Regions from separate parts of the Variovorax sp. 10L426 genome, predicted to be linked through region 2. Evidence: riboswitches for the same ligand, from Rfam matches in the RefSeq annotation. Region 2 holds a riboswitch; the other holds the start of a gene.
The links. Region 2 has a riboswitch for S-adenosylhomocysteine ahead of metH (methionine synthase). Riboswitches for the same ligand answer to the same signal wherever they lie in the genome.

Region 1: another riboswitch for S-adenosylhomocysteine. It lies ahead of ahcY (adenosylhomocysteinase); the one in region 2 lies ahead of metH (methionine synthase).

What each region holds. Positions count from the first base shown of each region.
Region 1 covers NZ_JBFTJF010000014.1:72,531-80,246, forward strand. The annotation lists gene AC1DHL_RS20395 (peptide chain release factor 3) at 1-389, opposite strand, end outside; gene AC1DHL_RS20400 (hypothetical protein) at 486-1,112, opposite strand; S-adenosyl-L-homocysteine riboswitch at 1,215-1,284, shown strand; gene ahcY (adenosylhomocysteinase) at 1,348-2,781, shown strand; gene AC1DHL_RS20410 (TlyA family RNA methyltransferase) at 2,802-3,599, shown strand; gene metF (methylenetetrahydrofolate reductase [NAD(P)H]) at 3,577-4,410, shown strand; gene AC1DHL_RS20420 (septal ring lytic transglycosylase RlpA family protein) at 4,407-5,069, shown strand; gene AC1DHL_RS20425 (23S rRNA (adenine(2030)-N(6))-methyltransferase RlmJ) at 5,096-6,004, opposite strand; gene rplM (50S ribosomal protein L13) at 6,197-6,628, shown strand; gene rpsI (30S ribosomal protein S9) at 6,641-7,033, shown strand; gene erpA (iron-sulfur cluster insertion protein ErpA) at 7,154-7,519, shown strand; gene mdtD (multidrug transporter subunit MdtD) at 7,595-7,716, shown strand, end outside.
Region 2 covers NZ_JBFTJF010000013.1:10,813-18,528, forward strand. The annotation lists gene AC1DHL_RS19065 (GtrA family protein) at 1-41, opposite strand, end outside; gene AC1DHL_RS19070 (glycosyltransferase family 2 protein) at 38-1,000, opposite strand; gene AC1DHL_RS19075 (ArnT family glycosyltransferase) at 984-2,756, opposite strand; gene metH (methionine synthase) at 3,046-5,799, opposite strand; S-adenosyl-L-homocysteine riboswitch at 5,822-5,917, opposite strand; gene AC1DHL_RS19085 (PACE efflux transporter) at 5,926-6,363, opposite strand; gene AC1DHL_RS19090 (LysR family transcriptional regulator) at 6,464-7,342, shown strand; gene AC1DHL_RS19095 (SH3 domain-containing protein) at 7,347-7,716, opposite strand, start outside.

The DNA of each region.
Region 1 (7,716 bases), on a different contig from region 2:
CGCTGGCGGCAGACCTCGATCAGGCGGCGCGTCTGTGCTTCGACACCGTTGGCCGCGTCGATCACCATCAGCGCCGAATCGACGGCGGTGAGAACGCGGTAGGTGTCTTCGGAGAAGTCCTTGTGGCCCGGCGTGTCGAGCAGGTTGATGACGTGCTCGCGATAGGCCATCTGCATCACCGAGGATGCGACCGAGATGCCGCGCTGCTTCTCGATCTCCATCCAGTCCGACGTGGCATGTCGCGAAGCCTTGCGCGCCTTGACGGAGCCGGCAATCTGGATCGCGCCAGAGAACAGCAGCAGCTTTTCAGTCAGCGTGGTCTTGCCGGCGTCCGGGTGGGAAATGATCGCAAAAGTGCGGCGGCGGCGGGTTTCGGAGGCGAATGTCATGGGGTGAACGCGGTGCGCGCTCACGGGCGCGGGCGGCAGAAGGCAAAGCCCGCAATTTTACCGAGCGACCCGCCGATGCGCCGGCCGACACCGCATTTACATGGGCGGCGTGAATCCGTTGCGGCCCACGAGCAGGCTCGAGGCGGTCGGCTTGCCATCCTTCACTTGCACCGAGACGACGACCTTTGCGCCCTGGACCAACAGGGCCGACTGATCGTCCTGTGCGGGCTTGAAGGTGACGATCGGCGTGCCGGGCGGGACGATCACGGTCTTTTCGCCATCCGCGTACTTGAGCGTCAGCTTCAGGCCGCCCCGTCCCGAGGAGGGCGCGGCGCCCAGCGATGAAACCGTGGCGTTCGTCATCGTGCCGTTGGGCATGTAGTCCCAGGGATAGAAACCTTCGGCGGTCCCGCGCATGGACTCGGGAAACACCAAGACCTCGACGGCGCGCTGGGTGCCATCGGGCTGCGGCACCGAACCGGCACCGACGAAGCTGTTGGCCTTGATGGCGGCCGGCGTCAGGGGGAGCACCTCGAGGACGCGCAGGTTGGCGGGGCGCGCCATGGTGACGACTTCGCCGCCGCGGCCCTTGACGGTCAGGGTGTTCGCGTCGACGTGCACAAGGACACCTCGTACGCGTACGGCTTGCGCCCAGGCAGCAGCCGGCACAACGACCGAGGCGGCAATCACGAACGAAGTGACAAGAACTCCGGCTTTGAACATGTTGTAACGCCTCTGACTCAGTGGTTCCGGGGAAGCGTTGGAGTCTAGGACTGATCAAAAAGTGCTGCTGGCGACGCTTCGCCGCCAAGCGCTAAAATGCCTCGTTCCGAGGAGCGTTGCAGCGCCGCCAGGCGTGAGGCTCGGACCACCATCGCAACCACGCTCACCCGCTGTTCTCGCGGTGAGTCCTTTCCCCGAACGCAGTGGCATCTTTCAAACTTGCTTTGGAGCCAACATGAGCGCCGTTCTCAAGAACCCGTCTTCCACCGACCAGGCCATCACCGACATTTCCCTTGCCGCCTGGGGCCGCAAGGAAATCCGCATCGCCGAAACCGAAATGCCCGGCCTGATGGCCATCCGCGAAGAGTTCGCCAAGAGCCAGCCGCTCAAGGGCGCGCGCATCACCGGATCGCTGCACATGACGATCCAGACAGCCGTGCTGATCGAGACCCTGCAGGCGCTGGGCGCCAACGTGCGCTGGGCTTCGTGCAACATCTTCTCGACGCAGGACCACGCTGCCGCCGCCATTGCCGCTGCCGGCACGCCGGTGTTTGCGATCAAGGGCGAATCGCTGGAAGACTACTGGGACTACACCCATCGCATCTTCGACTTCGGCCCCAAGGGTTCGGCTGGCGAAGGCCCCAACATGATCCTGGACGACGGCGGCGACGCCACGCTGCTGATGCACCTGGGCCAGCGCGCCGAAAAGGACCAGAGCGTTCTCGCCAACCCGACCAGCGATGAAGAGCGCATCCTCTATGCGGCCATCAAAGCGAAGCTCGCGGTGGATCCGACCTGGTACACCCGCAAGTCGGCCGAAATCATCGGCGTGACCGAGGAAACCACCACCGGCGTCCACCGACTGAACGAGATGAGTGCCAAGGGCACGCTGCTGTTCCGCGCCATCAACGTCAACGACTCGGTGACCAAGAGCAAGTTCGACAACCTCTACGGCTGCCGCGAATCGCTGGTGGACGGCATCAAGCGCGCCACCGACGTGATGATCGCGGGCAAGGTTGCCTGCGTGGCCGGCTACGGTGACGTGGGCAAGGGCTCGGCCCAGGCACTGCGCGCATTGAGCGCCCAGGTGTGGGTCACCGAGATCGACCCGATCAACGCACTGCAGGCCGCGATGGAAGGCTACAAGGTCGTCACCATGGAATATGCCGCCGACAAGGCCGACATCTTCGTGACCACCACCGGCAACCGCGACGTGATCCGCCACGAGCACATGCTCGCGATGAAGAACCAGGCGATCGTCTGCAACATCGGGCACTTCGACAACGAGATCGAAGTGGCATCGCTCGAGAAGTACGAGTGGGAAGAGATCAAGCCCCAGGTCGATCACATCACCTTCCCTGACGGCAAGAAGATCATCCTGCTGGCCAAGGGCCGTCTGGTGAACCTGGGCTGCGGCACCGGTCATCCGAGCTTCGTGATGTCGTCGTCCTTCGCGAACCAGACCATCGCGCAGATCGAACTCTTCACCAAGCCTGATGCCTATCAGGCCGGCAAGGTCTATGTGCTGCCCAAGCACCTCGACGAAAAGGTCGCCCGCCTGCACCTGAAGAAGGTCGGCGCCATGTTGACCGAGCTGACGGACGCACAGGCTGCGTACATCGGTGTCGACAAGAACGGCCCCTACAAGCCGGACACCTACCGCTATTGAGCGGACACGGACGTAGCGCTTTGCGCGCGGATCAGTTGCTCGTCGAACGCGGCCTTGCTGCGTCGCGCTCGCAAGCCGTTCGCCTCATCGCGGGCGGATTGCGCTGGCGCGACGGCACGACCTGGCGCGTGGTCGCCAAGAACCGTGACGAGATACCCGAGTCGGCGGAGCTGGAACTGCTCGATCCTGCCGAGGCGCGCTACGTCTCGCGCGGCGGACTCAAGCTCGAAGGTGCGCTCGGCGAGACGGCGATCGACCCGCGCAGCAAGCGCTGTCTCGATGTCGGTCAGTCGACCGGCGGATTTACCGACTGCCTGCTGCAGCAAGGTGCGGAGCACGTCATCGGCGTGGACGTGGGGCATGGGCAACTGCATCCGCGCATGCAGGCCGATGCGCGCGTGACTGCCGTCGAAGGCGTCAACGCCCGTGCACTCCGCGCCGACGACTGGATCTCGCAGTCACCCGCGGATTCGGATTTCGATCTGATCGTGGGCGATCTGTCCTTCATCTCGCTCACGCTCGTGCTGCCGGCGTTGACACCGCTGCTCAAGGCCGATGGCAATCTGCTGATGCTGGTGAAGCCGCAGTTCGAACTGCAACCGGGCCAGGTCGGCAAGGGCGGTATCGTGCGCGATCCCGCGTTGTATGCCGTCGTCGAGCAGCGACTGCGCGATGCCTGTACTGCGCTCGGCCTGCGCGTCGTGCGATGGCTGGACAGCCCGATCGCGGGTGGCGATGGCAATCGCGAGTTTTTCATTCATGCCGTTCATGCGAATGGCGAACAAGGAGCCGGCCGTGCGCCTTCCGCTCAGTTTTGAATTCTTTCCACCGAAGACACCCGAAGGGGCGGTCAAGCTGAGGGCCGTACGGCAGCAGCTCTATGCGCGGGAGCCGCAGTTCTGCTCGGTCACCTACGGTGCTGGCGGCTCGACGCATGACGGCACCTTCGGCGCGGTTCGCGAAATCCTCGGCGAAGGCGTTGACGCCGCTTGCCATTTTTCGTGCATCGGCGCGACGAAGTCGACCATCCGCACGCAACTGGCGGAACTGAAGGCGATGGGCGTCAAGCGCCTCGTCGCATTGAGAGGCGACCTGCCCAGTGGCTACGGCATCGGCGGCGAATTTCTCTACGCCAGCGATCTCGTCGCCTTCATTCGCGCCGAGACTGGTCGCGATTTCCATATTGAGGTGGCGTGCTACCCCGAAGTGCATCCGCAGGCTCGTTCGCCGCAGGCAGACCTGCAGGCTTTCGCGGCCAAGGTGCATGCCGGGGCAGATTCGGCCATCACGCAGTATTTCTTCAGCCCCGAGGCGTATTGGCGTTTCGTCGACGAGGCGCGTGCCATGGGCCTCGATACGCCGATCGTGCCGGGCATCATGCCGATCACCAGTTCGACGCAGCTCATGCGCTTCTCCGACGCCTGCGGCGCCGAGATCCCCCGCTGGATTCGCCTTCGGCTGCAGAGCTTCGGCGACGACACCGCATCGATCAAGTCCTTTGGGCTCGACGTGGTCGCCACCCTGTGCGAGCGCTTGTGCGCAGGCGGCGCGCCAGCGCTGCATTTCTACACGATGAACCAATCGGTCGCGACGCTGGGCGTACTGCAGCGTCTCGGTTGGAGCGAATGAGGTCGGGCGTCCGGCTCGGAAGATTCGCGGCGGCGGCGATCGCGGCGGTCTTGCTTGCAGCCTGCTCGACGCAGGGATCATCGCCGGACGGTACCGCCGAGGGAACGGGGTTCAGGCTTCGTCCTCTGGCGAAGCAGCCCGCGCTGCCGCCCGGTGCGCCGCCGCGTTCCCAGGTGCCCTCGGTGCGCTACGACCTCGCCGTGTCGGGCGCGGGCGAACTGCCACCGGACGACGGCATTCCGGGTGACCGCGAGATCTTCGAGCGCGGTGGCGCATCGTGGTACGGCATCCAGTTCCATCAACGCAAGACGGCCAGCGGCGAGCGCTTCGACATGACGGCGCTGACGGCCGCTCACAAGACCTTGCCGTTCAACACCCGCGTCTGCGTGCGCAGCCTTGTGAATGGCCGCGAGGTGCTGGTTCGCATCAACGACCGCGGCCCTTACGCCGCCGGGCGCATCATCGACCTGAGCCGCGCCGCTGCCGAGTCGATCGGATTGCTGGCATTGGGAATCAAGCAGGTCGCGCTGTCGATCGTGGACAAGGACACGGACAGTTGCGCCGGCGAGGCGGTCGGCCCGGCAGATCCGCCGTCGGATGCGGCGCAGAAACCCGCACCGAGGCCGACGCTCAAGATTGCCCCCCGCAAACATCGCTAAGGGGTGGCAGCACGACGTGGGTAGGATCAACCGCCGCCGCTATCGAGCGAAGATGCCGCGTGGCGGTCCTGCGCCAAGCGCTCTGCCATCTGGGGCAGCGCCGCTGCGAGCAGCGGCTTCAACGTGTACGGTGGGTTGATGAGGAACATTCCGCTGGCCGGCAGTCCGGGCCGGTGCTTGGTGCCTGATGCGTCGGTCACGATCTTGCTTGACTTGACGGTCAGTGTGGCATGCAGCCACGATTTGCCGGCCTTCGTGGTCAGCGTCTTCAGCCGTCGCGGCAGGTCGTGCGCCTCGGGGCGAGGAATGATCGGATACCAGATGGCGTAGGTGCCGGTCGCAAAACGCTTGAGCGCTTCGGTCACGAAATCGAGAACGCGCGCGTAGTCGCTCTTGATCTCGTAGCTGGGATCGCAAAGCACCAGCGCGCGCCGCGACGGCGGTGGCAGGAACTTCGTCGCGCTGCTGAATCCGTCGTCCCGCAGGATGGTGATCTGGCGTCCGGCATCGAGTTGCGCGATGTTGGCATCGAGGGTGCGGGCGTCCGTCGGATGCAACTCGAACAGTTTCAGCTTGTCGTGGTCGCGCAGCAGATGGTGCGTGATGAAGGGCGAGCCCGGATAGATGCGAGCGCCACCCTTGGGGTTGAAGTCCCGGACCACTTCGAGGTAGCGCGCCAGAGCATCGGTGAGGGGGGCCGTATTGGCCGGTGCAAGGGTCGGCTCGGAAAGCAGTCGCAGGACGCCCTCGACTGCTTCGCCGCTGGTCCCCGCATAGTCGCCGTCGAGGCGGTAGAGTCCCGCGCCGGCGTGCGTGTCGACCACCGTGAGAGCGGCGTCTTTCTCGAGCAGGTGGTCGAGCGTGGCAATCAGCACCGTGTGCTTGAGCACGTCCGCATGATTGCCGGCGTGGAAGGCGTGGCGGTAGCTGAACATCCCCCAATGGTAATGGGCCGGCTCTCAATCAGGGGGAGTATTGGTGCTTTACAGCAATGTTTCATATAATCGCGGGCTTCGCAGCGTTTTTGTGGCCCCGCGGCGAAGGCGAAACATCCACCTAAGAGATTCCCGCCAGAGGAACACCGACCGTGGAAAAGGGCCCGCCAAACCCTCTTCAAAGAGAAACTCATGACCAAAACGTTCAGCGCCAAACCCGCTGACGTGACGCACGAGTGGTTTGTGATTGACGCGACCGACAAGGTCCTCGGACGAGTAGCCAGCGAAGTTGCTCTCCGTTTGCGCGGCAAACACAAGGCCATTTACACGCCTCACGTCGATACCGGTGACTTCATCGTCATCATCAACGCAGCCCAACTGCGCGTCACCGGCGCCAAGCCGATTGACAAGGTGTACTACCGCCACTCGGGTTACCCGGGCGGCATCACGGCCACCAACTTCCGCGACATGCAAGCCAAGCACCCAGGCCGCGCCCTGGAAAAGGCCGTCAAGGGCATGCTGCCCAAGGGCCCGCTCGGTTACGCGATGATCAAGAAACTCAAGGTGTACGGTGGCGCAGAGCACCCGCATGCCGCCCAACAGCCCAAAGTGCTGGAACTGTAAGGAGCCTTGAGAATGATTGGTGAATGGAACAATGGCACCGGCCGTCGCAAATCCAGCGTCGCCCGCGTGTTTCTGAAAAAGGGCACCGGCAAGATCACGGTCAACGGCAAGGACATCCAAGAGTTCTTTGGCCGCGAGACCTCGATCATGATTGCCAAGCAGCCGCTCTTCTTGACCAACAACGTCGAAACCTTCGACATCATGGTCAATGTGGCTGGCGGCGGTGAGTCCGGCCAAGCCGGCGCGACCCGCCACGGCATCACCCGCGCGCTGATCGACTATGACGCGTCGCTCAAGCCAGTGTTGAGCCAGGCTGGCTTCGTGACGCGCGATGCGCGCGAAGTGGAGCGCAAGAAAGTCGGTCTGCATTCCGCACGCCGCCGCAAGCAGTTCTCGAAGCGCTAAATCACAGCCTTTTTGGGCTTGTTGCTCGAACTGTCAAAAAACCGCCTCCGGGCGGTTTTTTGTTGGTTGAAGTAGCATCCACGATCGGCCGCATGTTCGGCCCCACAGGAGTCCTCTCAAATGAGTGCCGTTGCAGAAAACATTCAGACCCAAATGCCTGAGCCGATCGTCTTCACCGACAGTGCGGCAGCCAAGGTCGCCGATTTGATCGCCGAAGAAGGCAATCCCGACCTCAAGTTGCGCGTATTTGTGCAGGGCGGCGGGTGCTCGGGCTTCCAGTACGGATTTACCTTCGACGAAATCACGAACGAAGACGACACGACGATGACCAAGAACGGCGTGTCCTTGCTGATCGACGCGATGAGCTACCAGTATCTCGTCGGCGCCGAGATCGATTACAAGGAAGACCTCCAAGGTGCGCAGTTCGTGATCAAGAATCCGAACGCTACCAGCACCTGCGGCTGCGGATCGAGCTTCTCTGCTTGATGTGTTCGGTCTTTCTGTGTCTTTTTTGAAAGCCGCCTTCGGGCGGCTTTTTGCTGCCCGCCTTTCCGTGATCGCATGACCGTTTCGGAATCCCCGCCCAAGAGCCTGCTGTGGCTCGTGGCCATCGGCTTTTTCATGCAGACGCTCGATGCCACCATCATCAATACGGCCTTGCCGGCGATGGCCACGAGCCTGGG
Region 2 (7,716 bases):
CCGACGACCGCGAACGACAGAAATTCCTTGCCGACTTTCATGGCTCCGCGCGGTGCCGCACCCCCGGGATCGCGAGATAACACAGCCGCTTGGCCTCTTGTCGCCCGATGGTCACGGTGTGCAGCACCACGCCGCACACGAAAGACAGCATCGCCACCAGCATGGTGCCGGTCACCAACACTGCGGTCGGCAGGCGTGGGACCAGCCCGGTCTCGAAATAAGTGACGACCAGCGGCTCCGCGAGCACCACCGACAACAAGACCAGAAACGCTGCAACGCTACTGAAGAACAACAGCGGTCGCTCGCTCACGAACAGTTTCCAGATGGTTTTCAGGATGCGCCATCCATCGCGGTAGGTCGAGAGCTTGCTCTCCGACCCCTCGGGCCGCGAGCGATAAAGCACGGGCACTTCCGCGAAGGGCATGCGAAGTTCCAGCGCGTGGACAGTCAGTTCGGTCTCGATCTCGAAGCCCTTCGACACTGCCGGGAAGGACTTGGCATAGCGCCTGGAGAACACGCGGTAGCCCGAGAGCATGTCCGTCAGGTGCCCGCCGAAGAGCGCCGCGACGGCGCCGGTCAACAGCCGGTTGCCGAAGCGGTGGCCGCGCCGGTAGGTCTGCACGTCCGCGCCGTCGTCGACCCGCGAGCCGACCACCATGTCGAGGTTGCCCTCCACCAGCATGCCGATGAGCTGGCGCACCTCGCGCACGTCGTAGGTGGCGTCGCCGTCGACCATCACGTAGACGTCCGCCTCGACATCCGCGAACATGCGGCGCGCCACGTTGCCCTTGCCCCGCAGCGCCACGTGCGTCACCGACGCGCCCTGGTCCCGGGCGACCGCGACGGTGTCGTCGGTGGAGTTGTTGTCGAAGACGTGGATCTCGGCCTCCGGCAACGCCGCGCGGAATTCCGCAATGACTTGCGCGATCGCCAACGCCTCGTTGAAGCATGGGATGACGGCGGCGATGCGCAAGGGGCGGTGTTCAGGGTTTGCGGTCATGCTTGTAATCGAGGATCCGATAGGCCTTGGCATTGTCCTTTTCGTACATCAAGGCGAAATGTTCGTGGAACCCGGGCTGCGCTTCCAGGACCGGCACGGTCCCGGAAGCCACGGCCATGGCCTCGAACCCCAGGTCGGCGAGCTTGCGCGCGTATTCCGCTGGCGGAAGCAGGAGGAAGTCCGTATACCGCCAAGGCCCGAGCGCATCGCCCCATACCGGGCTGGGTCCGTAGTATGTCGCCTCGCTGAGCGCGACCTGGTAGACGCGGCCGGTCGCGTGTTCGCGCAGGTATTTCATGACCTCATACCCCGGAACCCGGCCACGCAGGAAGGCTTCGCGCTGCGCGGGCGTGGCCGCCACCATCGCCGCCTTCACACGGGTCAGGTGGAGTATCACGCCGACGCCCGCGGCCAGAAGGATCACCGCGAACCACCGCCCCGCGCGATCGAGCCCGCCGCTGCGGTCGCTTTCGGGCATGGCCCGGCGCAGGCGCCCGGCGATCGCGCTGAAGATCGTCTGCCAGCCCACGGCAGCGGTCAGTGCCAGCAACGGGAAGGCCGCCGTCAGATAGCGCGGGTAGCGCGAGGTCAGGCTCCAGACGAACAGCGAATAGGCGCAGAACACCAGCGCCGCGCGCACAGCGGGCGAGCGCTTCCAGTAGGAACTGAAGGGAACGGCCAGCACGGCCCAGATGAACCCGTTCGGCAGGGAGGAATGGTCGCGCACGTCCTGTAGCTGGACCCGGTAGTCCTGCGCATTCCAGTTGGTGAAGCCGAACACGCGGGCGCCGATCGGATTGAACGGATCGCCGGTCTGGATGGCGTTGCGCGCATACCAGTACACGCACGGGATCAAAAAGCACAGCAGCGCCAGCGCGAGCACGCGCGGACGGCGCTCGTGCCAGAGCACGAACAGCCCAAGCAGCGGCAGCACTGTCAGCGCCTGGTACTTGGAGCCGGCCGCGACGCCGAGGAAGAAGGCCGCCAGCGCGAGCCAGCGTGCACTGCGTGGCGGCGTTGACTCGCGCCACCACCACAGGGCCGCGCAAGCCGCGAGCACGAAGAGCGCCACGCTCATGTCGATCAGCGCGCTGGTGTAGTCGCCCATCCCCAGCCAGATCGCCGCGCCCACGCAGGCGACCACACGGTTGACGTGCATCACGCCCAGGCGATAGATGATCAACACCGACGTCCAGCCCGCGAGCGCACTGAGGAAGTGCGGAAACACGTCGTCGCCGACGAGCAGCGCGCCGGCATAGAGAAGGTTGTAGTTGTACGGAAACCAGGGGTAGCGGAGCCACTCGTAGATGCCCAGCGCCCCGCTCTCCGCGACTTCGCGGGCATAGGGCATGTGGTACATCAGCTCGTCGAAGACGGCCGGCGGCGCGAGCGGTGCCATCAGCGTCGGCACCGCGACCAGTGCGATGACGACCAGACCCAGCTTCTCGAGCCAGGACAGCTGCGCCGACACTTCGCGCCCTCGCACCTGCCGCAGCCAGGCGGGCACCTGCAGGATCACCGCGACGAGGCCGACCGCGACCGAAGCCACGACGACGCCGGCCGTGAACTGGCGCGCGATGGCGAACGCCTGGAAGATGCAAACGAAGATCCCGATGCCCGCCGTGATGGCCATGGCCGTCTCGAGCCAGACATCCCGGCGCGCCGGCGCGCCGAGCCGCACCAGCAGTGCTCGTCCGAAACCCCAGCAGGCGGCGGCAAAGACCGCCAATGCCGCATAGTGCGCGGCGGCAAACATGATCAAGAGTCTCCCCCCCAGGCTGCGCGCACTTCGTGTCGCTTCGGCAGCCCCCGAACGGGTGCGTTGCGCGCACCCCCCAAATGCCCCAAACCGTCGGCCGGCGCAGCCAGGCCCGTTCGTGAAACACCGTGGAACCGGCTTCGCCGGGCCGCTGGTGTTGCCCCCGGTAGGGGGTTGGCGGCTACACGGAGTGAGCAAGCCTGGGGGCGAGCAACATCCTCCCGGGCCGCCGGTGTTGCCCCCTGGAAGGGGGTGGAGAGCGACACGAAGTGCGCGAGCTTGGGGGTCATCCTAGATTTGGCGCCAACAGCCGCTCGAGATCCGCTTCGCTTTCGTCGCGACGCGCGGCCTGATCCTGCAACTGGTCGTGCCCGATCTTCCCGACGTTGAAATACGTCGAATCGGGATGGCTCAGATAGAAGCCGCTCACGCTGGCGGCGGGCATCATGGCGAGGCTTTCCGTCAGGGTCATGCCAATGTCCGCGCAGTTCAGGAGGTCGAACATCGGCCGCTTGACGCTGTGGTCGGGACAGGCCGGATAGCCCGGCGCGGGCCGAATGCCGCGGTACTTCTCGGCGATCATGGCTTCGTTGGTCAGGGCCTCTTCGGGCGCGTAGCCCCAGAGGTCGGTGCGCACTCGGTGATGCAGCGCCTCGGCGAAGGCTTCCGCGAGCCGGTCGGCCAGCGCCTTGAGCATGATGGCCGAGTAGTCGTCGAGGTCGTCGGTGAAATACTTCTCCTTCTTCTCGACGCCGAGACCCGCCGTGACCGCGAAGATGCCCACGTAATCCGCGAGACCGCTCTCGCGCGGCGCGACGAAATCGGCGAGGCAGCGGCTGGGCCGAGTCACCCCGTCGATCACGTGCTTCTCGGTCTGCTGGCGCATGCCCCACCAGGTGAGCGCTGCCTCGCTGCGAGACTCGTCCGTGTAGAGCACGATGTCGTCGTCGTTCACCGTGTTGGCCGGCCAGAAGCCGATCACGCCGCTCGCCGTGAGCCAGCGGCCTTCGATCAGGCGCTTGAGCATGCGCTGGCCGTCGGCGTACACGCGCACGGCCTCGGTGCCGACGATCTCGTCTTTCAGGATCGCCGGGAAAGGCCCCGCCAGATCCCAGGTCTGGAAGAAGGGGCCCCAGTCGATGTACTTGGCAAGTTCGGTGAGATCGAAGTTCCGGAACACGCGGCGGCCGATGAACTTCGGCACCGGCGGCACATAGCCCGACCAGTCGATCGGCGTCTTGTTGGCGCGCGCCTTCGCGAGCGGCCAGAGCGGCACCTGCTTCTTGTTGGCGTGCAGTTGCCGCACCTTGTCGTAATCGGCGTTGATCTCGTCGATGTAGTTGGCCGCCTGCTCGGACAACAGCGACTGCGCCACGCTCACGCTGCGCGAGGCATCGGGCACGTAGACGACCGGGCCTTCGTAGTGCGGCGCGATCTTGACTGCCGTGTGCACGCGGCTGGTGGTCGCGCCGCCGATCAACAGGGGAATCTTCCGGATGCGGAAATGCTCGTCCTTCTGCATCTCGCCGGCGACGTACTGCATCTCCTCCAGGCTCGGCGTGATGAGGCCCGACAGCCCGACGATGTCCGCGCCCTCGACCTTTGCGCGCGCAAGGATCTCGTGGCATGGGACCATCACACCCATGTTCACCACTTCGAAGTTGTTGCACTGGAGCACGACGGTGACGATGTTCTTGCCGATGTCGTGCACGTCGCCCTTGACGGTGGCGATGACGATCTTGCCCTTGGTCCGCACGTCGCGGCCCGCGGCCTCGTCCTGGCGCTTTTCTTCCTCGATGTAGGGAATGAGGTGGGCCACCGCCGACTTCATCACGCGGGCCGACTTCACCACCTGCGGCAGGAACATCTTGCCCTGGCCGAACAGGTCGCCCACGATGTTCATGCCGTCCATCAGCGGGCCTTCGATCACGTGCAGCGGCCGGCCGCCCTTGGCGAGGATCTGCTGGTAGGCCTCCTCGGTGTCCTCGACGATGAAGTCGGTGATGCCGTGCACCATCGCGTGCGACAGCCGCTGGTTGACATGCACCGGGTGCTCCGGCGTGCCGCGCCATTCGAGCTTCTTGCTCTCGTCCTTGGCACCGCTCTTCGCGGTCTCGGCGACTTCAACGAGGCGCTCCCCGGCATCGGGCCGGCGGTTCAACACGACGTCCTCGACGCGCTCGCGCAGTTCGGGCTCCAGGTCGTCGTAGACGCCGACCATGCCGGCGTTGACGATGCCCATGTCCATGCCCGCCTTGATCGCGTGGTACAGGAACACGGTGTGGATCGCTTCGCGCACCGGGTCGTTGCCGCGGAAGCTGAAGCTCACGTTCGAGACGCCGCCCGACACCTTCGCACCCGCCAGGTTCTCCTTGATCCAGCGCGTGGCGTTGATGAAATCGACGGCGTAGTTGTTGTGCTCCTCGATGCCCGTGGCGATCGCGAAGATGTTCGGGTCGAAGATGATGTCCTCGGGCGGGAAATCGATCTCATCGACCAGGATGCGGTAGGCGCGTTCGCAAATCTCGATCTTGCGTTCGTAGGTATCGGCCTGGCCCTTTTCGTCGAAGGCCATGACGACCGCCGCCGCACCGTAGCGACGCAGCAGCCGCGCATGGTGGCGGAACTGGTCCTCGCCTTCTTTCATGCTGATCGAGTTCACGATGCCCTTGCCCTGGATGCAGCGCAGGCCGGCCTCGATGACTTCCCACTTGGAACTGTCGACCATGATGGGCACGCGCGCGATGTCGGGCTCGCTGGCGATCAGGTTCAGGAAGCGCACCATCGCGGCCTTGCTGTCGAGCATGGCCTCGTCCATGTTGATGTCGATGACCTGCGCGCCGTTCTCGACCTGCTGGCGCGCGACGGCCAGGGCGTCCTCGAACTGGCCGTTCAGGATCATCCGCGCGAAGGCCTTCGAGCCGGTGACGTTGGTGCGCTCGCCGATATTGACGAACAAGGCGCCCTCGCCGATCTGCACCGGCTCGAGGCCGGACAGCTTCATCGGGGGGACGAGGACTGGAGAGGAATCGGAAGACATGGGCTCACCTGCGGGCAATGGAATCAGGCGAGCGTCGTTGCAATCCATGGGATGGAAGCCCAAGCCTGACGCGGCCGTCTCGAAGCCAGACGGCGGCGCTGCAACGCTCCTTGGGAGCCGCGGATTTTACGCCGGCTGCGCGACAGTGGCGGCCGATGCGGGCAGGCCGAAGAGCGCGTCGAAGGCCCAGTTGAAGACGAAGGTGTAGACCAGGAAGAACACGACCAGTCCGAGGTCCATCACCAGCGCATCCCACAGGCTGACGTCCAGCCACCAGGCGAAGATCGGCACGAGGAAGGCGACCAGCCCGCCCTCGAACCCGATCGCGTGGGCGATCCGGCGCTTCAGGCTGCGGCCGCGCACGGCCTGGCGGGATTCCCAGCGCTCGAACAAGGCGTTGAAGCTCAAGTTCCACAGCACGGCGATGACCGAGGCAATCACGGCCAGAACCCCGGAGTGCCCCAGCCCCTGGCCCGACATCAGCGCCAACCCGGCGCTTGCCGCCACGATGGCAATGCCTTCGTAGAGCGAGATGTAGACGACGCGACGCTTGAGCCCTTGCATGAAATCAATCCCGTTTGGTTGGTGTTGGGATGGACTTTATGTGTCATCGGCTGATATATAAAGTCATCTTCTTTCAGATTTGTTGATAGATTGGGCGCGCATGAGCTTTTCCAGCGACAACGTGGAGGTGTTCCTCGCCGTCCTCGATCACGGCTCCTTTTCGGCCGCGGCCCGGACGCTGGGGAGGGTTCCGTCCGCCGTCAGCATGACGATTGCGAATCTCGAAGCCGAACTCGATCTCCAGCTCTTCGACCGCAGCGGCCGTGAACCCCAGCCGACAGCGGCTGCGCGCTCGCTGGAACCGCAGGCGCGATTGCTCGCTGCCCAGCTCAAGCAGCTCCAGGTGCAGGCGCTGGCGCTGACGCAGGGGCTGGAGAGCCGACTGACGCTCGCGATCGCGCCTGAGTTGCTTGCGGCGCCCTGGAGCGGACCGTTGGCCGCACTGGCGAATGAATTTCCGCTGCTGGAGGTCGAGGTGCTGGCCGCGCCCCAGGCTGACGCGCTGAGCCTGCTGCACAGCGGTCGGGCCCAACTGGCGTTGGTCTTCGAGCGCCCGAGCCTCGACGGCCGGGAGGGCTTTCAGGAAGTGGCGAGCGACACCATGGTGGCCGTCATGGCGCCCGACCATCCCGTGCTGACCGCCGCCGGTGGCCGGTTGGGCGCGGAGCACCTGACGACGACGCGGCAGATCGTGGTCGCCGGGCGCGATCTCGCGAGCAGCGATCCGCGCTTCGTGTTCGCGCGACACGTCTGGCGCACCGACAACGCGCTCGCGGCGCTGAGCCTGATCACGGCCGGCCTCGGGTGGGGCTGGCTGCCGCGCAATTTCGCTCGACCGCATGTGGCAGCGGGTGCGGTGGTCGAGATCCCTTTCGAGAATCTGTCGAACGGACTGGACCTGTGGGTGGACGTCGTCTGGTCGCGGGAGCGACCGCTGGGGCTTGGCGCGCAGCGCTTTGTCGCGTTGATGAAGCGTTAGTCGCCTATTGGTGGTCGCCGCGGCCGCGGTCGTGGCCTTGGCCGCCCTGGTTGCCGCCGTGGCCGTGATTTCGTCCTTGGTCGCCGCCGCCATGGCCCTGGCCGTGATTGCCCTGCCCGTCGCCGCGCGGCTGCCCCGGTGGCCGGCCGCCGGACTGTTGGAAGCCGCCTCCAGGAGGCGGTGGGCGAACGCCAGGGGGCGGTCCGGGCGGCCTGTGGCCCGGATCATGTGGCGGGCGGATGCCTGCCGGCGGCAGCGGCCGGATCGCGGACACAGGCGGACGGATCCCCGCAGGGGGCGGGCGATATCCATGGTGCGGACCATAGCCCGGCCACGGATTGGGGCGCCAGGCCGGGACCGGCGGCGGTAGCGGG